Regions from separate parts of the Polaromonas sp. UC242_47 genome, predicted to be linked through region 1. Evidence: predicted binding sites of a transcription regulator. Region 1 holds the regulator's gene; each other region holds the start of a gene.
The links. Region 1 encodes sigma-54, which starts transcription at its own class of promoters, with help from an activator protein. Its sites were predicted from a motif close to TGGCANGNAANCTGCTTT; they were not measured.

Region 2: ACHMXK_RS12220 (PEP-CTERM sorting domain-containing protein) is a predicted target of sigma-54. The motif match lies at 1,354-1,371, and genes of this name have one in related genera.
Region 3: ACHMXK_RS01065 (TorF family putative porin) is a predicted target of sigma-54. The motif match lies at 3,257-3,274, and genes of this name have one in related genera.

Annotation. Positions count from the first base shown of each region.
Region 1 covers NZ_JBIOAO010000003.1:286,935-292,135, reverse strand. The annotation lists gene ACHMXK_RS23055 (class I SAM-dependent RNA methyltransferase) at 1-1,039, opposite strand, end outside; gene ACHMXK_RS23050 (RNA polymerase factor sigma-54) at 1,172-2,707, opposite strand; gene lptB (LPS export ABC transporter ATP-binding protein) at 2,919-3,686, opposite strand; partial or broken gene lptA (lipopolysaccharide transport periplasmic protein LptA) at 3,697-4,330, opposite strand; gene ACHMXK_RS23035 (thiol:disulfide interchange protein DsbA/DsbL) at 4,566-5,201, opposite strand, start outside.
Region 2 covers NZ_JBIOAO010000001.1:2,507,757-2,512,957, reverse strand. The annotation lists gene ACHMXK_RS12220 (PEP-CTERM sorting domain-containing protein) at 455-1,300, opposite strand; gene ACHMXK_RS12215 (FAD-binding oxidoreductase) at 1,722-3,317, opposite strand; gene ACHMXK_RS12210 (NAD-dependent epimerase) at 3,514-4,521, shown strand; gene ACHMXK_RS12205 (low molecular weight protein-tyrosine-phosphatase) at 4,509-4,994, opposite strand.
Region 3 covers NZ_JBIOAO010000001.1:215,222-220,422, forward strand. The annotation lists gene metH (methionine synthase) at 1-504, shown strand, start outside; gene ACHMXK_RS01055 (glycine zipper 2TM domain-containing protein) at 687-1,502, shown strand; gene ACHMXK_RS01060 (YifB family Mg chelatase-like AAA ATPase) at 1,576-3,114, opposite strand; gene ACHMXK_RS01065 (TorF family putative porin) at 3,322-4,098, shown strand; gene glnK (P-II family nitrogen regulator) at 4,136-4,474, shown strand; gene amt (ammonium transporter) at 4,503-5,201, shown strand, end outside.

The DNA.
Region 1 (5,201 bases):
ACTCATCGATGCCCTGGCCCTGGAATTGCGCGGTGCGGCGCTGGTCGCGGCCCTGCACCGAAGGAATACCGGCCACACCGGCCACATCAATCCGTTCGCCATAAGGCGGGTTCACCAGCATCACACCGGACGGCGCGGGCGGCATACGTTGCAGGGCGTCGCCGCCGCGCAGTTGTATGGCGCTGGCCACACCGGCCCGTTCGGCGTTGCGCTCGGCAAAATCGACCATGCGGAAAGACACATCGCTGCCAAAGATGGGCGCGGTTGGTTCGGTGATGGCGGCTTCGGCCTGGTCCAACAAGCCTTCCCAGACATGGGGCTGGAAAGGCACAAATTTTTCAAACGCAAAACGCCGGCCCATGCCGGCCGCGATGTTGCGGGCGATCTGCGCCGCTTCAATCACGATGGTGCCGGAGCCGCAGCAAGGGTCATAGAGCGGCACGCCTTGTTTGCACAGCCCTTCTTCGCCGCTCCAGCCGCTGGCGGCCAGCATAGCGGCGGCCAGGGTTTCCTTCAACGGGGCGTCGCCCTTGTCTTCGCGCCAGCCGCGCTTGAACAGCGGCTCGCCCGAGGTGTCGATGTAGAGGGTCACGGTATCCACCGTCAGGTGCACGTACACACGCACATCGGGCCAGCGGGTGTCGACATCGGGGCGCACATCGTATTTATCACGGAAGCGGTCGGCGATCGCGTCCTTGATCTTGAGCGCGGCAAAGTTCAGGCTGGTCAGCGGGCTGTGTTGCGCTGTGATCTCGATCTTGAAGGTCTGTTTGGGCGTGAACCAGATTTCCCAGGCCACGGCGGCCGCCGCGTTGTAGAGGTCTTGTTCGCTGCGGTACTGGTTGTGCTGCAGCTCGATCAGCACGCGCTGGCTCAGACGGCTGTGCAGGTTGAGCTGCATCGCGTCGCGCCAGGAGCCGGCCACCTGCACACCGGCGCGCCAGGCCTTGCCCTGGGTGCCGGTGATACGTTTGACCTCGGCGGACAGCAGTTCCTCGACACCCGCGGCGCAAGGTAAAAATAATTGAAGTTGGTTCATATGGGGTGCCTCTAGGGGCTCCGGGGAATGGGGTGATCGGGAAACAGGGCCAAGGGCGCAGGACACCGGCAGGCAGGAGGTGCTGGAGGATGCCGGACCCCGCGCCCGGGCACCGGAGGTACAAAATCCTCTTTACAGCGATTTTCGCAGGTTCGCCGGGGCGATGCGCAAAGCCTCGCGGTACTTGGCCACGGTGCGGCGTGCGCACTCGATACCCTGCTCCTTGAGCATTTCGGAAATCTGGTTGTCGCTCAGTGGTTTGGTCAGGCTCTCGGACGAGACAAACTGCTTGATCAGCGCCCGCACCGCCGTGCTGGAGGCATTGCCGCCGGTTTCGGTGCCCAGCGCCGAGCCGAAGAAATACTTGAGCTCGAAGGTGCCAAACGGCGTGTTCATGTATTTGGCCGTGGTCACACGCGAGATGGTGGACTCGTGCAGGCCCAGCTCGTCGGCGATTTCGCGCAGCACCAGCGGGCGCATGGCGAGTTCGCCGTGGGTGAAGAAGTTTTTCTGCCGCTCGACAATCGCGCTGCTGACCCGCAGGATGGTGTCAAACCGTTGCTGGATGTTTTTGATGAACCAGCGCGCTTCCTGCAGGCGCTGCTGCAGGGCCTGGCCGTTCTGGCCCCGGTTCTGCTTGAGCGCATTGGCATAAATGTCGTGCACGCGCAGGCGCGGCATCACGTCGCTGTTGAGCGAGACCTTGAAGCCGCGGCCGGACTTGACCACGATCACATCGGGCACGATCAGGTTGCGCTCGACATTGACAAAACGCCGGCCCGGCTTGGGGTCCAGCCGGGCGATCAGCGCCATCGCGGCCTTGATCACGGTGTCGGGAAAACCGCACAGCTGCGACAGACGTTTGACGTCGCGTCGGGCCAGCAACTCCATGGGTTGCTGGCACATGGCGATGGCGGCGCGGGTTTCGTCGCAGTTTTTGTGGTCCAGCAACTGCAGGCCCAGGCATTCGGCCAGGTTGCGCGCGCCCACGCCGGCCGGCTCCATGTGTTGCAGCAGCTTCAGGGCCACGGTGAACTCGTGCACCAGTGCGTCGAGTTGTTCCAGGTCATCCCCGGCCAAGCCGGCGGCCAGAGCGGCCAGGCTGTCTTCGAGGTAACCGTCGTCGTTCAGCGACTCGATCAGGAAATGCAGCGCCGCCCGGCCTTCGTCCGACAGGCGCAGGGACAAGGCCTGGCGATGCAAATGGTCTTGCAGCGACTCATGGCTGCGCGCCAGATCGGCGGCATCGACTTCGCTGTCGTCATGGTTGTTTTTGCGCGGCGCGGCGTCGCCGCCCCACTCGTTGTCGTCGGGCGCGATGTCGACACTGCCGTCGCCCTCCCAACTTTCCTCGAGTTTGGCCTCGCTGCTGGGTTCAGCATCATTTTGACCTGTAGCCCCCACCCCGTCTGCACTGACAGCTATGGAATCCGTAGCGGATTCAAATTCACGGGTTTCCTGGCTGACCGGCGTGTCGGCCTGGACCAGGCCAAAATCCTCGCGCGGCGCGGCCTCTTCGGAAACTTCAAGAAACGGGTTTTCGTCGAGCATCTGCTCGACTTCCTGGCTCAGCTCCAGGGTGGAGAGTTGCAACAGGCGAATCGACTGCTGCAACTGGGGCGTCAGCGCCAGATGCTGCGAAACGCGTAATGACAGACCCTGTTTCATGGTGCCCCCACGCTCCCCACTGCGTGTGGTTCACTGCCCCCCGAGGGGGCTGGCCTTGCTTGGGGCGGCCCGGCGCGGCGGCCGGCGTGTGCCCGTGATTTTCTTGCCAGCAGGGGGCTGCGCAGCCGGCTTTGCCGGGCCGCAGGCGCCGCCCCCTGCAGGGGGGAGGGCGCTACACGCAGTGAGCGACAACGGGGGGGAGCCAAAGTGATCACATCTTGAAATGTTCGCCCAGGTAAACCCGGCGCACATCGGCATTGTTCACAATTTCAGAAGGGGTGCCCGTGGCCAGCACATGGCCGTCGCTGATGATGCAGGCATGGTCGCAAATGCCCAGGGTTTCGCGCACGTTGTGGTCGGTAATCAAAACGCCGATGCCGCGCGACTTCAGGAAACCGATGATGCGCTGGATCTCGATCACGGCAATCGGGTCGATACCGGCAAACGGTTCGTCCAGCAGAATAAAACGCGGCTGCGTGGCCAGCGCCCGGGCAATCTCGACACGGCGTCGCTCGCCGCCCGACAGGGCCGGCGCCGGTGAATCACGCAGGTGGTCCACGCGCAAGTCCTGCAGCAAGGCGTCCAGGCGTTCGTTGATGGCCTTGGCGCTCAACGGCTTGCCGGCTTCGTCGGCCTGCAGTTCCAGCACGGCGCGCACATTCTGCTCGACCGTGAGTTTGCGGAAAATCGAGGCTTCCTGCGGCAGATAACTCAGGCCCAGGCGCGAACGCTTGTGGATGGGCATGTGTTCGATGGACTGGCCGTCGATGGTGATCTCGCCCGCATCGGCGCGCACCAGCCCGACGATCATGTAAAACGACGTTGTTTTGCCGGCGCCGTTGGGGCCCAGCAGACCCACAACCTCGCCTTTTTGCACCGCCAGCGAGACATCCCTGACCACCTTGCGGCTGCCGTAGGCCTTTTGCAGGCCGGTGGCCACCAGGCGGCTGATGGGCGCGTTTTCCGGAGACTCGGTCATGGAGGCGGTGTTATTTTTTGTCATTGCCCAGCGTGGTACTGGGCCGCAGCGTTGGCGCTGACCCGGGGGGCGCCGTTGCCGGGGTGCCGGCGGCACCCGCCGCGGGCGTCTGGTTGCGCGGCGCCAGCAGGGCGCGAATCCGGCCCGAGGGGTTGCTGGCCGTGCGGGCTTTCTCGCCGCTGTCGACGGTGAACACGTCGGTCGGGTTGTCGTAAATAATCAGGTTGCCGTGGGTTTTCGTCGGCCAGGGTCGCGCCTATATAGCGGCGCAACACGGCCTGGCGGATGAACTTGACGGTGTCGGCGCGGCTGTCGTATTCGATACGTTCGCCTTCACCTTCAATATATTCGTCGACCAGGTCGCGCTTCTTGCGGTAAAACGCCAGCTTGCCGGGCGCGGCGATCACGATGGCGTTCTGGTAACCCTCGGCGTCCTGGATCACATCGACCTGCGCACCCCGGATGATGATGGTGCCCTTGGTGATCACGACATTGCCGGTGAACACACTGGTTTGTTTGAGGTCGTCATAACGCAAGGCGTCGGCCTCGGCGTTCATGGGCTGGTCGCGATCGGCCTTTTCAGCCGCAACCGGAAAGACCGCCAGGGTGGCGGCCAGCATCAGTACACAGGCGGGGTAGTTCATAAAGGCACGAATCTTGCTGCTTTGGTGGTGTTGCTTCATTGTAGCCATGGCACTCCCCGGAATTGGCAAGGCGCAGAAAAACCCGCCGGATCAGGGCGGGTCGAGAGGCGAAATACCCGGCGGCGGCACCAAGCCGGCCACGTGGAGGTTGCGCCATTTTCCGACGGGCCGCCCCTAGGAAAATGAGCCCCCTCGGGGGGCAGCGCAGCACACGCAGTGGCAAGCGTGGGGGCTTTTAGCCCTTGCGGGCCTGGGTGATCAGGTAATCCGTCACCAAGAGCGCGCGATCCATGGTTTTTGCCAGTTCGCCCGAGGTATAGAAACGCCCGGCCACGCCCAGGGCCGGCACGCCGTCCACCTTGTAGTCGTCTTGCAACTGCGTGGCTTTGCGGGCCTTGGCGGCGATGTCAAACGAGTTGTACATTTCCACAAACTTGGCCTTGTTGATGCCTTGCTTATCGGCCCAGGCGGCGACCAGCTCGGGCGTGTTCAGCATCTGGCGTTCGTTATGAATCGCGAAAAACACCTTTTTGTGGAGTTCCTCGACCTTGTTCATGGCTTCGAGCACGTAGTAAAGGCGCTGCTGCGGCTCAAAGTCGGCGCGGAAGGACACGGGCACACGCCGCACCACCACGTCTTTGGGCGCTTTTTTGACCCAGGCCTCAAACGCCGGCTCAAAGGCATTGCAATGCGGGCAGCTGTACCAGAAAAACTCCACCACCTCGACCTTGCCGGCCGGCGCATTGACCGAGGCGCGTTTGTCGAGCACCAGGTAGTCGTTGCCCGCCTGGGGCGGTTTGCCCTGGGCCTGGGCCGGCGCCGTCAAGGCGCCCAGGGATGCGGCGGCAGCCACGGAAGCGGCGGATATCGA
Region 2 (5,201 bases), on a different contig from region 1:
ACTGGCACCCCGGCTCGCCGGGGTCGATCTGTGCCAGCACCCGCATTGGTTCAATTTTTTATGACTTTGTGGCTGCAGCGGAGTACGAGGGCAGCGCCGTCATCGAATCCGGATAATTGCCGGATCGCAAGCTGCTGCATGTGTTGGGGACCTTTGGAAACCTATGGCTTTGGGTACGAGCGAGTTTTGGGGGGTGTCAGTGGCTATTTCCTGTAGATCGACTTCTGTACTGGAGAGCTTGTCGAAATTTTCAACACTGAGGTTTCAAATCCCAATTGCAACGACCCCTTGTAATGAATCGAAGTTGAGGGTTGCCGAACGATGGTGAGACGATAAGAAAAAACAGGCAAAAGTGTATTGAAATCGCGCGCACTACAGAGCTGGCCACTCAAAATAGAACCACGCCCGGGAGGGCGTGGTCTTTGTCGATTTCCATCGGTTTGTGCTGTCCGAGTTATTTGGATTTGCGCGAACGTACGCTGATGCCCAAACCGGCCAGAGCGATCGCGAACAGAGCCAACCCTCCGGGTTCGGGAACAGTGGTGAAGCCGCGGAGATTTGCGGTCCCCTGGTAACACCAAGCGCCTACTGCTGCAGTGCCATTTTGGCACCCATTGGCAGCGCCGCTGCTTACGTCAAACGAATTTAGCACGGCATTGTTGAAGGAGGATGTGATCGCCATGTCGGCTTTTCCGCCGATCGCATCCAAAATACCATTCGAGTTGAGGTAGGCAATGACTGCCGCAATACCGGGGCCAGCGGTGTTGACGTCCATCAATCCAAACCCGTCGCCGCTCAGGGTCGCTCCAGTAAGAGTGCCGCCGCCGTTCAACACGGCGTTCGGAGCCGCTACCCCGCCCAAGTTGTTATGGCCGGTGAGGGTCAGCCACGGCGTAAGTCCCGTAATCGCTGCGAGATTGGCGGCCGAGTTTTGAAGAAGCAAGTTAAGCGCCGATGCATTCGCTGAGTAGTAAACCGAGAAAGTCGCGGAGCTAAATTCAACGTAACTGGTGCTGAAATTCTGGGAGCCGGAGTAGTTCGCAACATAGAAAAGGCCGCATGTGCCGTTGCCGGCGCAATAGCTGGTGTCACCGTTGACTGACGTGATAACACCGTAAGCCGTGGCACTCTGGCCATTGCCGTTGACGAAAGTTTGTGCCAATGTCGACGTGTCCAGGTGCGTATTGGTCGGAGGGCCACCAAGAACGCCGAAATCGATCCCGCCAACGACTGTTGCCGATGCCGGTACCGCAAGGGCGAGACCGGATGCTGCAACTAAAGCAACCAGAATTTTCTTCATGATCAACCTCCAGATGGATTGTGACGAGGGACTTATTTCCCACGCTTGTGTTCAATGCAAGGTGCGTGCCACAACGCTCCTGATCATTTAAGGCATTGAAAACAAAAGAGAAAATTAATCACTGGCTACTTTGAGGCGTTTGGGCGTCGTGCAATGTAAAAAATCTCGACAGTTGCGACGTCCGGGTGGGGTGCTATTTCGGTCCACCTCGTGATGCATAAGTCATACCATCGGTGGCTCACTACCAAAGGATCGGGTTGATGGGCTGAACAGAAGAAGAGTTTGAAACGCTGGACTTGGGCGATGCCCATCTGGGCCGACTGGTCAAGTGAGCTGGGCAAAAACCTGAAGCCAGCATGCCTGGTGTCTGCGAAAGCTGGAGCGAGGTCAGGCGTTGTGACTTGTGCTTCATGAGATGAACTTAGTAGTACCTGCCCGGCGCCATCAGGTTGTGCGGGTCCAGGTTTTTGCGCAGGCGTGCCTGGAATGTCCGGGAGTCTGTTTGTAGATCGACCAATTTCTGCATGCTGTTGATTCCCAGCCGGTAGGGAAACCATCCCTGGGTTCGCCCGGTCTCAAACAAGTGTTGGTAGCAGGCGGCCGCAGCGGCGACAGCTTCTGGTTTGTCGCGGTCAAACAGCAAGGGAACGGTGCTGTCAAATAGGCGCTCGTTCAGAGATGTAAACGTTATGAGTGGTTCGATGCCATGTTCGGGAGTGATTTGTTTCACCATGTTGACATAGGCCCGAACGCCGGAAGGCCGCATGGGCACCAGAGGGGCGTACCAGGTCAGGCCGCAGCCATCACGTGCCGGATTTTTAACCGGGCCCTGCTGCGGGTTTGGATTACGCCAATAGGCCAGCGGCAATGCGGTCTCGTTGGGTCTTCCGGCCACCAGCTCCAGTGATTGTGCCAATGTGCCTGCCACGCGCGTCAGCCGTTGGCCGACGGCTCCCGGGATCCACTTGGCCAGACCTGCCAGTGTGTGAGCGCGGGCCGGGGTCAAAAACAGGGTCCGACTGGCAACACCAGACAGCGCTTTTTCCATTTCTTTTTGCGCCGCGGCTACAACCCGGTGAGTCCCATAAAGGGTGGCAAAGCCGGTCCATGGCATGATTTGATATTGACGTCCCATCGCATCAATGACGGCTTGCGGAATCATGTTGTCGGGCCCGAGTTTGTCGATCGGGTAGGGCGTTGACATGCTCAGCACTCGATGCTGGTTCATCAGGTTGATGGCACCCAGGGTGCCAGGCAGCTTGATGAGCAGGGAACGGATGCGTTCCACAGCGGGTTCGAGCAAGGCATCATCTTTCAGGCTAAACAAACAGGCTTTGATGCACTCGGGCCGACGTGCCAGGATGATGGACATGTGAGTGACCACACCAAACCCCCCTTGCGTGAAAAGTCCGGTGGTGTACGGGCCAATACCCCATTTGAACAAGCGTGCCAGTTCTTCACCACCCGCCTCCCGCAGGGTGGTGCGATACAAACTGCCATCTGGCAGAACAGCCTCCAGGTCAGTCACCGCGCCAAAGTGGTCCACATGAGGTGTCACGCCATAGCCGCGCTCCAATGCATTGCCAACCAAGCTGCAAGTTGGACCCGCGCCGGTGACCGGCACCATGTAGGGATGCTGACCTGCCTCCAGGAAGTCGGCCAGCATGCCTTGCGTCACTCCGGGCTCCAGAGTAACCACACCCAGCTCTGCATCGAAATCAATGATTTTTTTGAGGGGTGACAAATCAAGGACGACGCAGCCGTCACGCGCGGGCAGGGCGCTGCCATAGCCCCAGTTCTGCCCGGTGCTGATGGGGTAAACGGGTACTTGATGTCTGCTGGCAATCCGCATGACGTCCTGCAGGCAGGCGCTGTCCTCTATTCGTAAGGCGGCCGGAATGCTTCTGTACGCGCCACTTGTGTCGCCGCCATAAGCGGCCGTCGCTGCTTCACCGAACAACACGCTTGGCTCACCGAGAAGGGCTTGCCACTGCTTGACCGCCAGCGATAGGTCCATGACAAACTCCTTGAGTTGCTCCAAGCTTACGCTTGCTGGCAGTGAGGAATTTTATTCTTGAATGAATACTTGATGTCAGGTATGGATCTGGAAATGATCTGTCGGATTACTTTACATGTTGAATGCGATATCGTCTTAAGTTCTCAGGCTGGCGCGCATTAAGATTGGTCGAATTAACTGGTTCGGGCATCAATCTATGAAAATATTATTGACGGGGGCCGCGGGCTTCATTGGCATGACGGTCGTCTTGCGCTTGCTGGCACGCGGGGATGAGGTGGTCGGCCTTGACAATCTCAACGACTATTACGACGTTACGCTGAAGGAAAATCGCCTCAAGCGACTGATGCCACACGCGGATTTTCGCTTTGTCAAAATGGACGTGTCAGATCGTCAGGGCATGGCGGAACTCTTTGCCGTCGAAAAATTTGATCGGGTCATCCACCTTGCCGCACAAGCAGGTGTGCGTTACTCGCTGCAAAATCCACATGCTTACATCGATAGCAACATCGTGGGTTTTATGAACATCCTGGAAGGTTGCCGCCACGCAGAAGTACAGCACTTGGTGTACGCGTCAAGTTCCAGCGTTTATGGCGGCAATACCCAGATGCCGTTTTCTGAACACGACAGCGTGGATCATCCTGTCAGTCTCTACGCCGCTACCAAGAAAGCCAACGAATTGATGGCACACACATACAGCCATTTGTATGATCTTCCCACCACTGGCCTTCGTTTCTTTACCGTGTACGGCCCATGGGGTCGGCCTGACATGGCCCTGTTTCTATTCACCAAAGCCATCCTGGAAGGGCGGCCAATCGATGTGTTTAATCACGGCAATATGCGGCGGGACTTCACATACGTGGATGACATCGCTGAGGGCGTCATCCGGGTGCTCGATCGCATCGCCACATGTAGCCCCGATTTTGACGCTTTGCGGGCTGATCCCGCCACCAGCAACGCGCCATATCGTGTGTTCAACATTGGAAACAACAATCCGGTGCCGCTGCTTGACTTCATTACCTGTATTGAGGATGCCTTGGGCAAGAAGGCTAAAAAACACCTGCTGCCTTTGCAAGATGGGGATGTGCCAGCTACTTATGCCAATACCGACGCCCTGAACGAATGGGTTGGTTTTGTTCCTGGTACGCGCATTGAGCAGGGGATTGGCCGCTTTGTGGTGTGGTATCGGGACTATTACAAAATTTGAGGTCCACTGTCGTGCGTCTGGTAGTGCGCGACCAGACCACGTGCGCCGGCTTCGCACAGATCCAGCACGCGCTCAAAACCCTTGATGTCGCCGTAATACGGGTCGGGAACATCGCAAACATCCGCCTCTAGCGCAAACTCGAGAAACAGGCGCAGTTTGTGCATGTGATCCGCAGGGCATATGCACTGCAGGTCGTTCAGGTTCGCTCGGTCCATCGCCAGTATCAGGTCATAGCGGCTGAAGTCGCGTTCGATGACCTGGCGTGATCGACTCTTGCCAATCGTATATCCACGCCCAGACAGAACCATGATGGCCCGCGGGTCCGGTGGCTCTTTCCCGTGGCTGGCATGCGTTCCGGCTGAATCTATTTGAATGTCGCGCGCAAGGCCTGCTTGCCTTATCAACTGCAATGTCACCATCTGCGCCATCGGCGAGCGGCATACGTTACCCATACAGATCATCAGAATTTTCATCATTAACGGTCGTAAACAAGGCTTGCCATAATATACAGACTCCCCTAATTACAAAAAAGAAGCGGCTGCAGTGCACACGGGTTCGGCGTAGGTAGCTCCAAAAACGATAGCAATCGCAAAGATCAAGGAGAGGTTGGCAAAGCCTTATTGGCGGCGTAAATTGATGCCTTCCCAGAGCTTGTTTGTTTCGGCGTCTTTGGCCCTTTG
Region 3 (5,201 bases), on a different contig from region 1:
CAGGACTACATCGGTGTGTTTGCCGTGACCGCCGGTCTGGGCGCCGAGAAGAAGGAAAAATACTTCAACGACGACAACGACGACTACTCGTCCATCATGCTCAAGGCCCTGGCCGACCGCCTGGCCGAAGCTTTTGCCGAGGCCATGCACAAACGCGTGCGGCAGGACTTGTGGGGTTATGCCGCCGACGAAGCCTTGAGTCCCGAGGACATGATTGCCGAAAAATACCAGGGCATACGTCCGGCGCCGGGTTACCCGGCTTGTCCGGACCACAGCGTCAAGAAAGACATGTTCGAGCTGCTGCAGGCGGCGGACATCGGCATGGCGCTGACGGAAAGCCTGGCCATGACCCCGGCGGCCAGCGTCAGCGGTTTTTACCTGAGCCACCCGCAAAGCGTGTATTTCAACGTTGGCAAGATTGGCGACGACCAGTTGCAGGACCTGGCCAAGCGGCGCGGTGAGAAGGCCGAAGACCTGCAACGTTTGCTGGCGCCCAATTTGTAGCCCGGCTGCGTGACGGTTGTCACGAGGGGCGGGATTTTCCCCTCCCGTTGGGGGCGACATCCCCTGTTTTTACAAAAAAACACGCGCGGCAGGCGGGCGCCGTGTACCTTTTGGCTGTTTCGCACGTTCAGGTAAGGGGCCCTTTCCGGGCACTGCGATTCACGTTTCACGAAAGGTCGACCATGAACACCTCCACGGAAAATCTTCAGCCGGGCCAGCAACCGGCATCGTCCGCCAACAAACCCCTGTGGGCGGCTGTGGCCGTTCTCAGTGTGGCGGTGTTGGGCATGGGTGGCACCATGATTTACAACCAGCGTGCGCAGACCCCTCCGGTGGCCACCGTGGCGGCTGTGACGCCGGCCCCGACCATCGTGGCGCCGCCGCCGGCCGCACCGGCTGCTGCTGCCAATGCCGCTGACGACCTGGCCGAAAAGCCGGCGGCGGCACCCGCCAAGCCTGCACCGGCACCGATCAAAAAAGTGGTCAAACCCGCACCCAAGCCAGTACCGGCGCCGGCACCCAGCTATTCCGGCGTGTCGCCCGCGCCTTACCCCGCCCCCGCGCCTGTGGTGGCGGCCGCGCCGGTGTGTGCGGTGTGCGGCAGGGTTGAATCGGTGACGCCGGTCGAACGTTCGAGCAAACCGGCCGGTGTCGGTGTGGGAACGGTGGCTGGCGGCGTGCTGGGGGCGGTTCTGGGCAACCAGGTCGGCCACGGCGGAGGTCGGACCGCCGCCACCATTCTGGGCGCGGTGGGCGGTGGTTTTGCCGGCAATGCGATTGAAGGCCATGTCCGCAAAGAGACGGTGTACCAGGTCGGTGTGCACATGGACGACGGCTCGCGCCGCATGGTGGAAGTGGCGCAACCCCCCAGCATAGGCAGCCAGGTGACGGTGCAGGGTTCTACGCTGCGCGGCAATGACGGCGTCAGCTACGGCCCGAAACCCGTGGCCGCCCCCGCCAGCGTACAGCCTGCGCGCTCGGATGAGCTGAACCGATAACTGTTGCGACCGTCCGGTAGCTGGCGCTTTTTGCGTACGGTGTCGGCCGAAAGAGGCGCGTTTGTTCCGTCGCTCAGTGCGCCGCCTTGAGCACGCGGCGGTATTGCACCGCCTCGGCCACATGGCCGACCTGCACGCTGGCGTCGCCGGCCAGGTCGGCGATGGTTCTGGCCACCTTCAGGCAGCGGTGAATCCCGCGGCCCGACCAGCCCAGGCGGGCTGCGGCGATGTTCAAAAACTTTGCGGCGGCAGCGTCCAGCTGGCACTGCGTGTCAATGGCTTTTCCCTGCAGCGCCTGGTTGCTGCTGCCTTGGCGCGTCATGGCGCGTTCGCGGGCCAGCACCGTCCGCTGCCTGATGCTGGCCGTGCTTTCGCCCGGCGCCGCGCCCAGCAATTCATCGGCGCCCAGTGCGCCGACTTCCACATGCAGATCAATGCGGTCCAGCAGCGGGCCGCTGAGTTTGCCCTGGTAACGCGAGACCTGGTCCGGCGAACAGCGGCAGGCGCGCAAACTGGAGCCCAGGTAACCACAGGGGCAGGGGTTCATGGCGGCGACCAGCTGAAAACGCGCGGGGAACTCCGCCCGTTGGGCCGCGCGCGAAATCGTGATGCTGCCTGACTCCAGTGGCTCACGCAAAGCCTCCAGCGCAGCCCGTGGAAATTCCGGCAATTCATCCAAAAACAACACGCCATGGTGCGCCAGCGAAATTTCGCCAGGCCGGGGGGGCGAGCCGCCACCGACCAGGGCCACCGCGCTAGCTGTATGGTGCGGGGAGCAGGTCGGGCGCTGGGCCCAGCGGTCCATTGAGAAGCGTCCGCCCAGCGAGGCAATCGCCGCGCTTTGCAGGGCTTCTTCGGTGCTCATGGCCGGCAGCAGGCCGGCAAAACGCTGGGCCAGCATGGATTTGCCGGAGCCAGGCGCACCAACCATCAGCAGGCTGTGGCCGCCGGCCGCGGCGATTTCCAGCGCCCGTTTGGCGGCTGCCTGGCCTTTGACGTCTGCCAGGTCGGGGTAGGGCATGTCCTGGTGTTGCGCGCTGGCATGCAGCCGGACCCAGCCGTCCATGGCTTCGGGTGGCGCATCGCCCGGCAGGAATTGCCTGACCACGTCGAGCAGGTGGTGGGCGCGGTAGACCTCGGTTCCCGGCACCAACGCGGCTTCCTGGGCACTGCCTTCGGGCAGCACAAGTTTGGGTTTGGCCTGGCCGGCGTCAGCGCTCGCCAGCGCCAGGCTCATGGCCAGCGCGCCGCGTATGGGGCGCAAATCGCCGCCCAGCGACAACTCGCCGGCGAATTCGTAACCGGCCAGTTTGCTGGTATCGATCTGACCACTGGCGGCCAGGATGCCCAGGGCGATCGCCAGGTCAAACCGGCCAGAGTCTTTGGGTAAGTCCGCCGGAGCCAGGTTGACCGTGATGCGCTTGTTGCTGGGAAATTCCAGCCCGGTGTTTTGAATCGCCGAACGCACACGTTCACGCGCTTCCTTGACCTCGGTCTCCGCCAGCCCGACCAGGGTGAGGCTGGGCAAACCGTTGGCCAGGTGCACTTCAACACACACCGGATGGGCCTGCAGGCCCAGCAAAGCACGGCTTTGCACTAAAGATAAGCTCATTGTCCGTTTTCTCCCTGCTGGCGCACCACGAATGCGCACCCGACTTGGCACTGACTTGGTGCGAACCTCTTTTTCTGCCCTACATCTTGTCACGCGGCCGCCTCTGCAAGAGAAGACGCACAACTTTGACGCTGCGGAGCTTTGGCACGCTCCATGCTAATTGAAGCTGGCTGCAGTTCCTACTTTTAACTATCAATGGAGTTTTTAATGAAATTGACCGCTCAAAAATCAATGCTGGTGATGGTTCTGACCCTGGCAGGTTCGGCATTTGCCCAGACCGCCGCGCCGGCGCCCGTGCCGGAGTCCACGTTGTCCTACAACATAGGCGCCACCACGGACTACCGTTACCGCGGTATTTCGCAAAGCGGCAAGAAGCCCGCTTTGTCGGCCGGCATTGACTACGCCCACAGCAGCGGTTTTTATCTCGGGACCTGGGCCACGACCATCACCTGGCTGAAAGACACAACAGCCAACCCCAACACCACCAAAGGCCCGGCGGAAGTGGATCTCTACGGGGGTTACAAAGGCACCCTGGCCGAAGGCCTGGGTTATGACGTTGGTGGCCTCTATTACTGGTATGCCGGCAACAACCTGAGCAATACGCCTGGCCTGGTGAATCCCAACACCTTTGAGTTGTACGGCGCCCTCACCTACGGGGTGTTCACGGCCAAGTATTCGCACGCCACCACCAATTTGTTTGGCACGGTCAACAGCAAAAACAGCGGCTACCTTGACCTCAGCGCCAACTTTGACCTGGGCTCGGGCTGGTCCATCGTGCCACACGTCGGCGCGCAAAAAATCAAGAACGGCAACTCGTATACCGACTACTCGGTGGCCGTCAACAAGGACATCGACGGCCTGGTGCTGAGCCTAGCGGTGGTGGGCACCAGCGGCCTGGGTTCCGCGCCTTACACCTTGCCCGGTTCGGGCACGCGTGACCTGGCCAAAGATGGCCTGGTCCTCTCGGTCAAGAAAACTTTCTGAAACAAGCCGGCATAAACGCTGGGGCAAAGGAGAACACATGAAACTCGTCACCGCCATCATCAAACCGTTCAAGCTGGACGAAGTGCGCGAAGCGCTGTCCGGTATTGGCGTGCAAGGCATCACCGTGACCGAAGTTAAAGGCTTCGGCCGCCAGAAAGGCCACACCGAGCTCTACCGGGGCGCGGAATACGTCGTCGACTTTTTGCCCAAGGTCAAGATCGAGGCGGCGGTGTCCGACGAGCTGGTTGACCGTGTCATCGAAGCCATCGAGGGCGCCGCCCGCACCGGCAAGATCGGCGACGGCAAGGTCTTTGTCTACAACCTGGAACAAGTCGTGCGCATCCGCACCGGTGAAACCGGCAAGGAAGCCCTGTAAGGCTCAACCCTAAAAAGAGAACATTGCCATGAAAAAAATACTTGCTTCGCTTGCCCTGGGTTTGAGTTTGCTGACCTTGGGCGCAGCCGTGCTGGCGCAAACGCCGGCACCTGCCGCCACAGAGGCGGCCGCGGTGGCGCCGGCGGCTGTGGTGGTGGCGCCCGCCACCGTGGTGGTAGCCCCTGCGGCTGTGGTCGTGGCCCCTGCGCCAACACCCAAGCTCGATAGCGGCGATACCGCCTGGATGTTGACCTCCACCATGTTGGTCATCCTGATGGTCATCCCCGGACTGGCGCTGTTTTACGGCGGCCTGTCGCGCTCCAAAAACATGTTATCGGTGCTGGTGCAGGTCTTTGTGATCTTCGCGCTCATCACCTTGTTGTGGGCGATCTACGGCTACAGCCTGGCGTTTGGTGGTGAAGGCACTTTCTTCGCCGGCTTCGACAAACTTTTCCTCAAAGGTATTGCCGCAGACACCTTGTCGGGTGCCTTGCCGACCATTCCGGAATACGTGTTTGTGGCCTTCCAGTCCACCTTCGCGGCCATCACGGTGGCGCTGATCGTCGGCTCCTTTGCCGAACGTATGCGCTTCTCCGCCGTGTTGCTGTTTTCCGTGTTCTGGTTCACCTTCAGCTACATCCCGATGGCCCACATGGTGTGGGGCGGCGGTCTGCTCGGTAAAGACGGCGCACTGGACTTTGCCGGTGGCACCGTGGTGCACATCAAC